3 regions of the Lysinibacillus sp. OL1 genome follow, and region 1 is predicted to be linked to each of the others. Evidence: riboswitches for the same ligand, from Rfam matches in the RefSeq annotation. Region 1 holds a riboswitch; each other region holds the start of a gene.
What was found. A riboswitch is a leader RNA that binds a small molecule or an ion and turns the genes downstream of it on or off. The one in region 1 is predicted to bind S-adenosylmethionine.
Positions count from the first base shown of each region.

Region 2: it holds a riboswitch for S-adenosylmethionine, as region 1 does, so the genes downstream of both, EW028_RS21470 (bifunctional homocysteine S-methyltransferase/methylenetetrahydrofolate reductase) here and EW028_RS09730 (MetQ/NlpA family ABC transporter substrate-binding protein) in region 1, are expected to answer to the same signal.
Region 3: it holds a riboswitch for S-adenosylmethionine, as region 1 does, so the genes downstream of both, EW028_RS13295 (methionine ABC transporter ATP-binding protein) here and EW028_RS09730 (MetQ/NlpA family ABC transporter substrate-binding protein) in region 1, are expected to answer to the same signal.

Region 1 covers NZ_SJDS01000004.1:121,108-124,227, reverse strand. Annotated here, with positions in the region: gene EW028_RS09740 (pyridoxal phosphate-dependent aminotransferase) at 1-704, shown strand, start outside; gene EW028_RS09735 (PPC domain-containing DNA-binding protein) at 746-1,249, opposite strand; SAM riboswitch class I at 1,372-1,476, shown strand; gene EW028_RS09730 (MetQ/NlpA family ABC transporter substrate-binding protein) at 1,565-2,395, shown strand; gene EW028_RS09725 (methionine ABC transporter ATP-binding protein) at 2,502-3,120, shown strand, end outside.
Region 2 covers NZ_SJDS01000016.1:28,832-31,951, reverse strand. Annotated here, with positions in the region: gene EW028_RS21475 (protoporphyrinogen oxidase) at 1-1,248, shown strand, start outside; SAM riboswitch class I at 1,348-1,448, shown strand; gene EW028_RS21470 (bifunctional homocysteine S-methyltransferase/methylenetetrahydrofolate reductase) at 1,538-3,120, shown strand, end outside.
Region 3 covers NZ_SJDS01000006.1:238,790-241,909, forward strand. Annotated here, with positions in the region: gene gcvH (glycine cleavage system protein GcvH) at 1-180, shown strand, start outside; gene EW028_RS13285 (toprim domain-containing protein) at 272-613, shown strand; gene EW028_RS13290 (thioredoxin family protein) at 628-939, shown strand; SAM riboswitch class I at 996-1,099, shown strand; gene EW028_RS13295 (methionine ABC transporter ATP-binding protein) at 1,182-2,210, shown strand; gene EW028_RS13300 (methionine ABC transporter permease) at 2,200-2,868, shown strand; gene EW028_RS13305 (MetQ/NlpA family ABC transporter substrate-binding protein) at 2,937-3,120, shown strand, end outside.

The DNA.
Region 1 (3,120 bases):
ATGCATTACCTGATGAAGTGAAAGAAAAGGCAAAGCTTCTTTACTTAAATTACCCAAACAACCCTACAGGTGGTACAGCATCACTTGCGTTTTTTGAAGAGACCGTTCGCTTTGCGAAGGAACACAATATTATCGTATCACATGATTTTGCTTATGGGGCAATAGGATTTGACGGTAATAAACCAGTTAGCTTCCTTCAAGCAAATGGTGCAAAAGAAGTAGGAGTTGAAATGTATACATTATCGAAAACCTATAATATGGCTGGCTGGCGTATAGGCTTCGCTGTAGGGAATGCCGAGATTATTGCTGCTATTAATCTTATTCAGGATCATCTGTTTTGTAGTCAGTTCCCTGCCATTCAACAAGCTGCAGCAGTAGCACTGACAGCTTCCCAGCAATGTGCGGATGAACTACGAGCTACTTATGAGCGTCGCCGAAATGTACTCATTGAAGAAGCTAGAAGAATTGGCTGGCATGTTACGGCTCCAAAAGGCTCCTTCTTCGCATGGCTCCCTGTACCACTAGGCTATACAAGTGAACAGTTTGCTGATCTATTGCTCGAAAAAGCTGATATCGCTGTAGCAGCAGGTAATGGCTTCGGTCAATATGGTGAAGGCTATGTGCGCGTAGGGTTGCTAGTTAGTGAGGAGCGCTTACGTGAAGCAATCCATAGAATCGAGCAATTACAATTGTTTAATAGATAATGTGCCTTATCCTGTAGCTATCTCTAGCTACAGGATTATTACTATTTTTCAATTTTCCTTGGTTGCCCTAAACCATCTTCTAATGGATAAAATTGAACATGACCTGTTTCATCATCCCATTTTCGAATATGTTGAATACCTTGTACCTCTGCCAACACGATGTCAGCAGTTATAACAGGATTTCCCCCTTTTATTAAATGCCCACCCGATACTACACCACATTGATCACTCATAGAACCATGGAAATGTGTCTCATATCCACCATCTCGCTTACACACCACACCTGAACCTTGAATAAATTCTAGTGGTCCCTCTTTTTCAATCACATTACTAAAACGAACATGAATTTGAGCTGTTGCATCTGGCACTAAATAAACAAAGCTACTTTTTTGAAAGCTGCCAATACAGCTTACAATTGTTGCTGACTCTATATTATTCTCTTCGCAAAGCGCTTCAATCCCTTCAATGATATCTGTTCCCGTTAGAAAACGAGCACTAATAACCTTACCAAATGAACCTATACCATAATTAACTCTTACAGACATTGTTATCCCTCTTTTGTGTCGAAATATTATAATTATATAAAAAATTTAAAAATTATTTATTGACTTACTATACCCTATAAATTATATTAGTTCTATCGGAATTACAAAAAAATATTATAAATCTCTTATCAAGAGTAGCTGAGGGACTGGCCCTATGAAGCTCGGCAACCTCCTTTTTAAAGGAAGGTGCTAAATCCTGCAAACGATCTTCGTTTGATAGATAAGAGAGGACATCTTTTCATGAGCCTCTCTTAATTTGTAAGAGAGTTTTTTTATTTTCAAAAAACCGATAAAAACAATCTTGGAGGTATTTTCATGAAAAAGAAAAATAAATTTTTAGTAGGTTTAGCAAGTTTAACATTAGTAGCAGCTTTAGCAGGCTGTGGCTCTAAAGAAGATAGTAAAAGCCAAGCTGAAGGAATTGATGAAAAGAAAATCGTTGTAGGCGTCACTTCTGGTCCACACGAACAAATTGCAGAAGTAGCTGCTAAAGTAGCAAAAGAAAACGGGCTAGAAGTAGAGCTAAAATCATTTTCTGACTATGTTTTACCTAATACATCCTTAGCTGAAGGTGATCTTGATGCGAACAGCTATCAACACGAGCCTTTCCTGGATACATTTAATAAAGATCATGATACAGAGTTAGTACCAGTGGGCAAAACGATTTTAAATCCAATGGGTATCTACTCAGAAAAATATAAATCCTTTGATGACATTCCTGACGGAGCAACGTTTGGCTTACCAAATGATCCAACGAATGGAGCCCGTGCCCTCTTTGTTTTACAGGAAGCTGGCTATATTAAGTTAAAAGAGGGCGCAGACTTAACAGCCTCGATCCGTGATGTAGAAGAAAACAAAAAGAATTTAAAATTCATTGAATTAGAGGCCGCTCAAATTCCTAAACAACTTAGTGAAGTAGATGTAGCAGCTATTAATACAAACTTTGCATTAGAAGCTGGCATTAACCCTAAAGATGACTCTATTTTATTGGAATCTACTGATTCTCCATACGTAAACTATATTGTCGTGCGTGCTGAAAATGAAAATGATCCAACAATTAAAAAGTTCGTTGAGGCCTACCAATCTGATGAAGTACGTCAATTCATCGAAGAGGAATTCAAAGGTTCAGTAATCCCTAGTTGGTAATACATTCAGGAAGCTTCTATAAGCCGAAGAATCTGCCGAAATTCCTCTATAGGAAAACGAGCAGATTCTTGCTTTTTAGAAGGTAGAGAAAGGAGCATACAATCGCATGATTCAATTACAAAATATCTCAAAAGAATTCAAGTCGAAAAAAGGCATCATAAAAGCTGTGGATGGCATCAATCTTCACGTAAAAAAGGGACAAATTCATGGTGTAATCGGCTATAGTGGTGCTGGTAAAAGTACACTCATTCGTTGCGTTAATCTACTAGAACGTCCTACAGCAGGAAAAGTAGTGATAGACAATGTAGACATTACGACCCTTTCTCTTCACGAATTACGTCAAACACGCCAAAAAATCGGGATGATCTTCCAGCACTTTAATCTATTAAAAACAGCAACAGTTTACAATAATATTGCAGTTCCCTTAAAGCTACTAGGCTATAAAGAGGCGGAAGTAAAAAGCCGAGTAGCTAAGTATGCTGAAATTGTCGGTTTAACAGATAAACTAGACAGTTACCCCAATCAACTTTCAGGTGGTCAAAAACAGCGTGTGGCTATTGCGCGTGCCTTAGCACAGGAACCAGAAATTTTACTTAGTGACGAAGCAACAAGTGCACTTGATCCTGAAACAACGGAAGCCATTCTTGAATTGTTGTTAAAGATTAACCGTGAATTAGGAATTACAATTCTGCTCATTACACATGAAATGAATGTCATTCAAAAAA
Region 2 (3,120 bases), on a different contig from region 1:
CATGAACAAGGTTTCATCATGGAAACGGGTGCTGATTCTATTGTAGCCCGTCATCAAGGCGTTATGGAACTCGTGCAGGAGCTTGATTTTGAGGCGGAATTAGTTTACAACGAAACAGGTATTTCTTATATTTATACGAATAATGAGTTACATGCTATTCCGGCAGATTCAACTTTCGGAATACCGATGAGTGTAGCATCCTTAGAGGAAAGTACACTTATTTCCGAGCAGGGAAAAAAAGAAGCGTTGAAGGATTTAACATTGCCAAACAATGGCTTCACAAAGGAAAGTTCTATCGGTGAATTTTTAACTTACTATTTAGGAGAGGAACTGGTGAAAAACCAAATTGCACCAGTCCTTGCAGGTGTTTATTCAGGAGATTTACATCAGCTTTCTATTGGCTCTACTTTACCGTATTTAATTGATTATAAGAATGATTTTGGAAGTATTATTAAAGGCTTTGATGCGAATCGTGAGCAATTTGTTAAAGCAGCGAACAAAAAATTTATATCCTTTAAAAATGGTTTATCTTCTTTAATTAATCGACTTGAACAAACCTTATCCGATGTAGAAATTATCAAGGGTGTTACTACACTAAATGTTCAAAAACAAGATAAGAACTACACAATTTCTTTAGCTAATGGTGAAATTATTGAGTCAGATTATGTCGTTTTAGCATTACCGAATGATTCTGTCCAAAATCTGCTACAGGATGAATCTTTAAACCGCTATTTTAACCAATTTACGACAGCGTCAGCAATTACTATCTATTTAGGTTTTGATGTGCCAGACGCTAAATTGCCAGCAGATGGAACGGGCTATATTGTTTCCCATAATTCAGACGTTACTTGTAATGCAGCAACTTGGACTAGTCGTAAATGGAAGCATACATCGAAAGAAAATAAATTACTTGTGCGACTCTTTTATAAGAGCATCAATCCAGCCTATGAGCAACTACGTGCCATGACTGATGAAGAATTGGCAGCAGTTGCTTTAGAAGATGTGAGAAAGAGCCTAGGAATAGAGGAGCAGCCAACTGTTGTGAATGTAACAAAGTGGATTGATCAAATGCCTAAATATGATTTAGCGCATCGTGAAGCATTACAAGGACTACTACAAGAATTACATGAGAACTATCCTAATTTATCGATTGCAGGGTGCTCATATTTTGGCGTAGGTATTGGTGCTTGTATTCAAAACGGGAAAAAAATTGGCGAAGAGCTTGCAAATGAACTTGCCAATTTCTAAGATTTTAAGTGAAAAAAAACTTTGTTATGTGAAATAGTCTTGACTCATTCGTCAGTAAACGATATGATTCTTTTAATTATTTAAAAAATTCATACTTAATTCTTATCAAGAGAAGCAGAGGGACTGGCCCATTGAAGCTTCAGCAACCAACTTTATTGTCAGGTGCTAAATCCAGAAGACCGTTGAGTCGAAGATGAGAAGGAACAACAATGATGAATCGTTAAAGCCTTCTTTTTTTATGAAAGAAGGCTTTTTATTATATAGAGACATAGGAAGAGAGGCTAATTTTATGGGATTGCTTGAAAGGTTAAAAACGCATGTATTGACGGCAGACGGTGCAATAGGCACAGTGCTATATGGCTATGGATTGGAGTATTGCCATGAGGAAATGAATGTTCAGAGACCCGAGTTAATTGAAAAGATTCATAGAGAATATATTGCAGCTGGTGCTGACATCATTCAAACGAATACGTACGGTGCAAATGCCATTAAATTAGCTCGCTATGGATTAGAATCAAAAGTCCAACAATTTAATGAAGCTGCTATCACCATCGCAAAACGAGCAGCGGCTGATGGCGGTCAATTTGTTTTAGGAACAATTGGTGGTATTCGGGGAATTCGTAAAAGTGATGCAACCTTGGATGAAATATTAGCGACTATTGAAGAACAAGCAAGCGTCTTACTTGCAGGGAATCCAGATGGCCTTTTACTTGAAACTTATTATGATTTTGAAGAATTAACAGCAACCTTAAAGATGCTACGAGAAAAAACAAAATTGCCGATTATTGCACAAGTTTCTATGCATGAGCCCGGTGTTCTACAAAATGGGATGTCTTTAAATAATGCTCTCCATGAGCTTGAAGCCCTAGGTGCTGATATTGTTGGTGTCAATTGTCGACTAGGTCCACACCATACTATTCTAGCATTTGAAGGTGTAGAACTTCCTAATAAGGCATTTATGTCGGCCTATCCAAATGCATCACTTCTGGACTTAGAGGATGGGCGTGTCGTTTATGAATCAGAAGCTGATTATTTTGGTCGAGCGGCTGTTGAATTGCGTGATCAAGGTGTACGTTTAATAGGGGGCTGCTGTGGTACAACACCCAAACATATTGCAGCAGCAAAGAAGTATTTAGAAGAGTTATCACCGGTTCAGGAGAAGCATGCGAAACCTGAAAAGATTGAGATTGTTCGGGAAGCGGAGCCAACAAAGTATGAGCCTCTTCATGAAAAGGTTAAACGTGAACGTTCTGTCATAGTAGAGTTGGATACACCTAGACATTTAGAGATTGACGGGTTCCTTGAAGGAGCAAAGCAATTATATGATGCAGGTGCAGATGTAGTTATGATGGCAGACAATTCATTGGCCTCTCCACGTATTAGCAATATTGCAATGGGAGCATTGTTGAAGAGCACACATGGTGTACGTCCACTAACTCATATTACATGTCGCGACCGTAATTTAATTGGTCTACAATCTCATTTAATGGGGTTAAATGCTTTAGGTATTCATGATGTGTTGGCTGTTACGGGTGATCCAACGAAAGTAGGAGATTTCCCAGGTGCGACAAGTGTTTATGATGTATCTTCAATGGAGCTAATCCAATTAATTAAGCAATTAAATGGAGGGGTCTCTTTCTCAGGTAAGCCACTTCGAAAAAAAGCAAATTTTTCAGTTGCTGCTGCATTTAATCCAAACGTCCGTGTGTTAGATCGTGCTGTGACACGCTTAGAGAAGAAAATTGAGCATGGGGCAGACTACTTCATTTCTCAACCAGTATATACGAAAGAAAAAATTGTAGAGATTTATGAGGCAACAAAGCATTTACAAGCTCCAATTTACATCGGTATTATGCCTGTTACGAGTTATAA
Region 3 (3,120 bases), on a different contig from region 1:
TTATATGCACCAATCTCAGGTACTGTAGTGGAAGTAAATGCAGATTTAGAAGATAGCCCAGAATTCGTTAATGAATCACCATATGAAAAAGCATGGATGATCGTTGTTGAGCCTGCTGACGCATCAGAAGTTGAGAAACTAATGACAGCAGAGCAATACGAAGAAATGATCGCTGAATAAGACAAGCTATAATCGAAAAACGTCGGAAACTACCGGCGTTTTTTGTTATATAATGACTTATAAGTGGGGATCTCTAAATGGAGGTGGCGTAATGTTCGAGGGAAAATGCTTGATAGTAGAAGGACGCTCAGATAAGCTACAAATTGAGCCTATTTTGAATGAGAATGTTACAATACTATGTACGAATGGTACAATTGGTGTGCATCAATTAGAAGAACTACTGGATCCCTATGAGGGCTGTGAGCTATTTACTTTTTTTGATGCAGATACTTCTGGCGATAAGCTACGTGCATTAATGGACAGACATTATCCAGAAGCTGAGCATCTGCGCACAATGCCAACATATAAGGAAGTAGAAACGACACCAAGAAAAGTGCTAGCGATGATTTTACTGCGAGCACATTTTTCAATCCATAATGAATATATTTTGTAAGGTTGCGTGAGTAAATGGAAGAATGGTCAACAGAGCAGTGGGAAGCGGCTAAACAGTCAGGAGAGAAAACTGCATTTTATTTATATACACCGATGTGTGGAACATGTGCAGTGGCATCTAAAATGATGTCCATTATTGAACAATTACTGCCACAGCTACAAATTGGTAAAGCAAATATCAACTTTTTGGAACACATTGCTTATGAGCATCAAATTGAAAGTGTTCCATGTCTACTCATCAGTGATGGCGGAAAAGTGACAGAAAAGATTTATGCTTTTCAATCCGTACCATTTTTATATGAATTGTTAAAAAAATCAATTGACTGAACTTTACTAGCGTGGTAAAGTATCAAATATATTACTAAAACATTAAATATATCGAACTCTTATGAAGAGTGGCGGAGGGAAGTGCCCTATGAAGCCCGGCAACCATCACAATGTGAAAAGGTGCCAAATCACCCAAAGATTTTTCTTTGAAAGATGAGAGAACGGTTTAACGTATTATACGTGACCCCTTCTACTTGTCTGTGAGTGAAGGGGTTTTCTATATGAGAAAAGGAGTATTCGCTATGATCCAGCTTCAAAATATTACAAAGAAATACAAAACAGCAAATGGCGAATTAACGGCAGTCAAAGACGTCAACCTTACTATTAATAAAGGTGAAATTTTTGGCATTATTGGCTATAGTGGTGCTGGTAAAAGTACCATGATTCGTTTATTAAACGGTTTAGAGAAACCGACAGCAGGAACAGTAACGGTGAACAATCAAGAATTTTCATCGATAAAAGGGCAAAAGCTTAGAGCGGCTAGACAAAAGGTAAGTATGATTTTCCAGCATTTCAATTTACTTTGGTCTAGAACAGTTGCCGAAAATATTGCATTCCCTTTAGAAATCGCAGGCTTCCCAAAGGCTCAACGTGAAGCACGTGTGAAGGAATTAATTGCCCTTGTAGGCTTAGAAGGGCGCGATAAGGCATATCCATCCCAGCTTTCTGGTGGACAAAAGCAGCGTGTAGGAATTGCACGTGCATTAGCGAATAATCCAGAGGTTTTACTATGTGATGAGGCGACATCGGCACTCGATCCTGAAACAACGGATGCTATTCTTGATTTACTCGTTGATATAAATGAACGCTTAGGCTTAACTATCGTCCTGATTACCCACGAAATGCATGTCATTCGCAAAATTTGTCATCGTGTAGCAGTGATGGAGGCAGGCGAAATTGTGGAACGTGGTGAGGTATTGCAAGTCTTCCAAGCCCCACAGGCGGCTATTACTAAGAAGTTTGTATCTCAAATTACAGACACTAAGGAAACACAGGATACGGTAGCACAAATTAAAACAAACTATCCAACTGGACAACTTGTCAAACTTATTTTTGTTGGTGAAAAAACAGAACAGCCAGTCATCTCACATCTTGTGAAACAATTTGATGTAGAAGTAAGTATTGTTCACGGAAATATTTCACAAACAAAAAATGGTGCATATGGTACATTGATTGTGCAAATTGATGGCTCTCAGAAAAACGTCACTGAAGCCCTTCGTTATTTAAATACAGTGGAAGTACAGACGGAGGTGATTGAAAATGCTAACTAATCTCTTTCCGAATGTAGACTGGGAAAATATGTGGCAAGCTACGTATGAAACTTTATACATGACAGCTATATCAACGGTTGTGACATTTATTCTTGGGTTAGTCATTGGTATTGTTCTATTTTTAACTAGTCCCAATCAGTTATGGGCAAATAAAATCGTTAACTTTTTAACGGGATCACTCGTTAATATTTTCCGTTCCATTCCATTTATCGTATTAATTATTTTATTAATTCCATTTACGAAGTTGTTACTAGGTACAATTCGTGGTGCCAATGCGGCGTTACCTGCTTTAATTATCGGTGCAGCACCGTTTTATGCTCGTATGGTATTAATTGCGTTACGTGAAATTGATAAAGGTGTCATTGAAGCGGCTCGTTCAATGGGAGCGAAAACTTCTACAATTATTTGGAAAGTATTGGTTCCTGAATCATTACCAGCTTTGATTTCTGGTATCACCGTAACGGCTGTTGCTCTTGTAGGTTATACAGCGATGGCAGGAATTATTGGTGCAGGTGGTCTTGGTAACTTAGCTTTCTTAGACGGCTTCCAGCGAAATCGCCAAGATGTGACATTAATGGCAACTATTTTGATCTTAGTAGTCGTATTTATTATTCAATGGATTGGTGATTTAATTACTGAGAAAATTGATAAACGCTAGCACGAAATTGAGGTTATTCCGGTTTTTACCGCTAACATATTTAAAACAAATAAAAGGGAGTGTCATAAATGAAAAAGTTATTAGCAGGATTATTTTTATCAATACTTGTACTAGCATTAGCAGCTTGCGGTACAGATAAAAAAGAAGATGAAAAATCAGCATCTGGCGATCAAACAGATAGTAAAGAAAACGTAACATTAAAAGTAGGTGCTTCTAATACACCACACGCAGTTATTTTAGACAAAGCAAAAC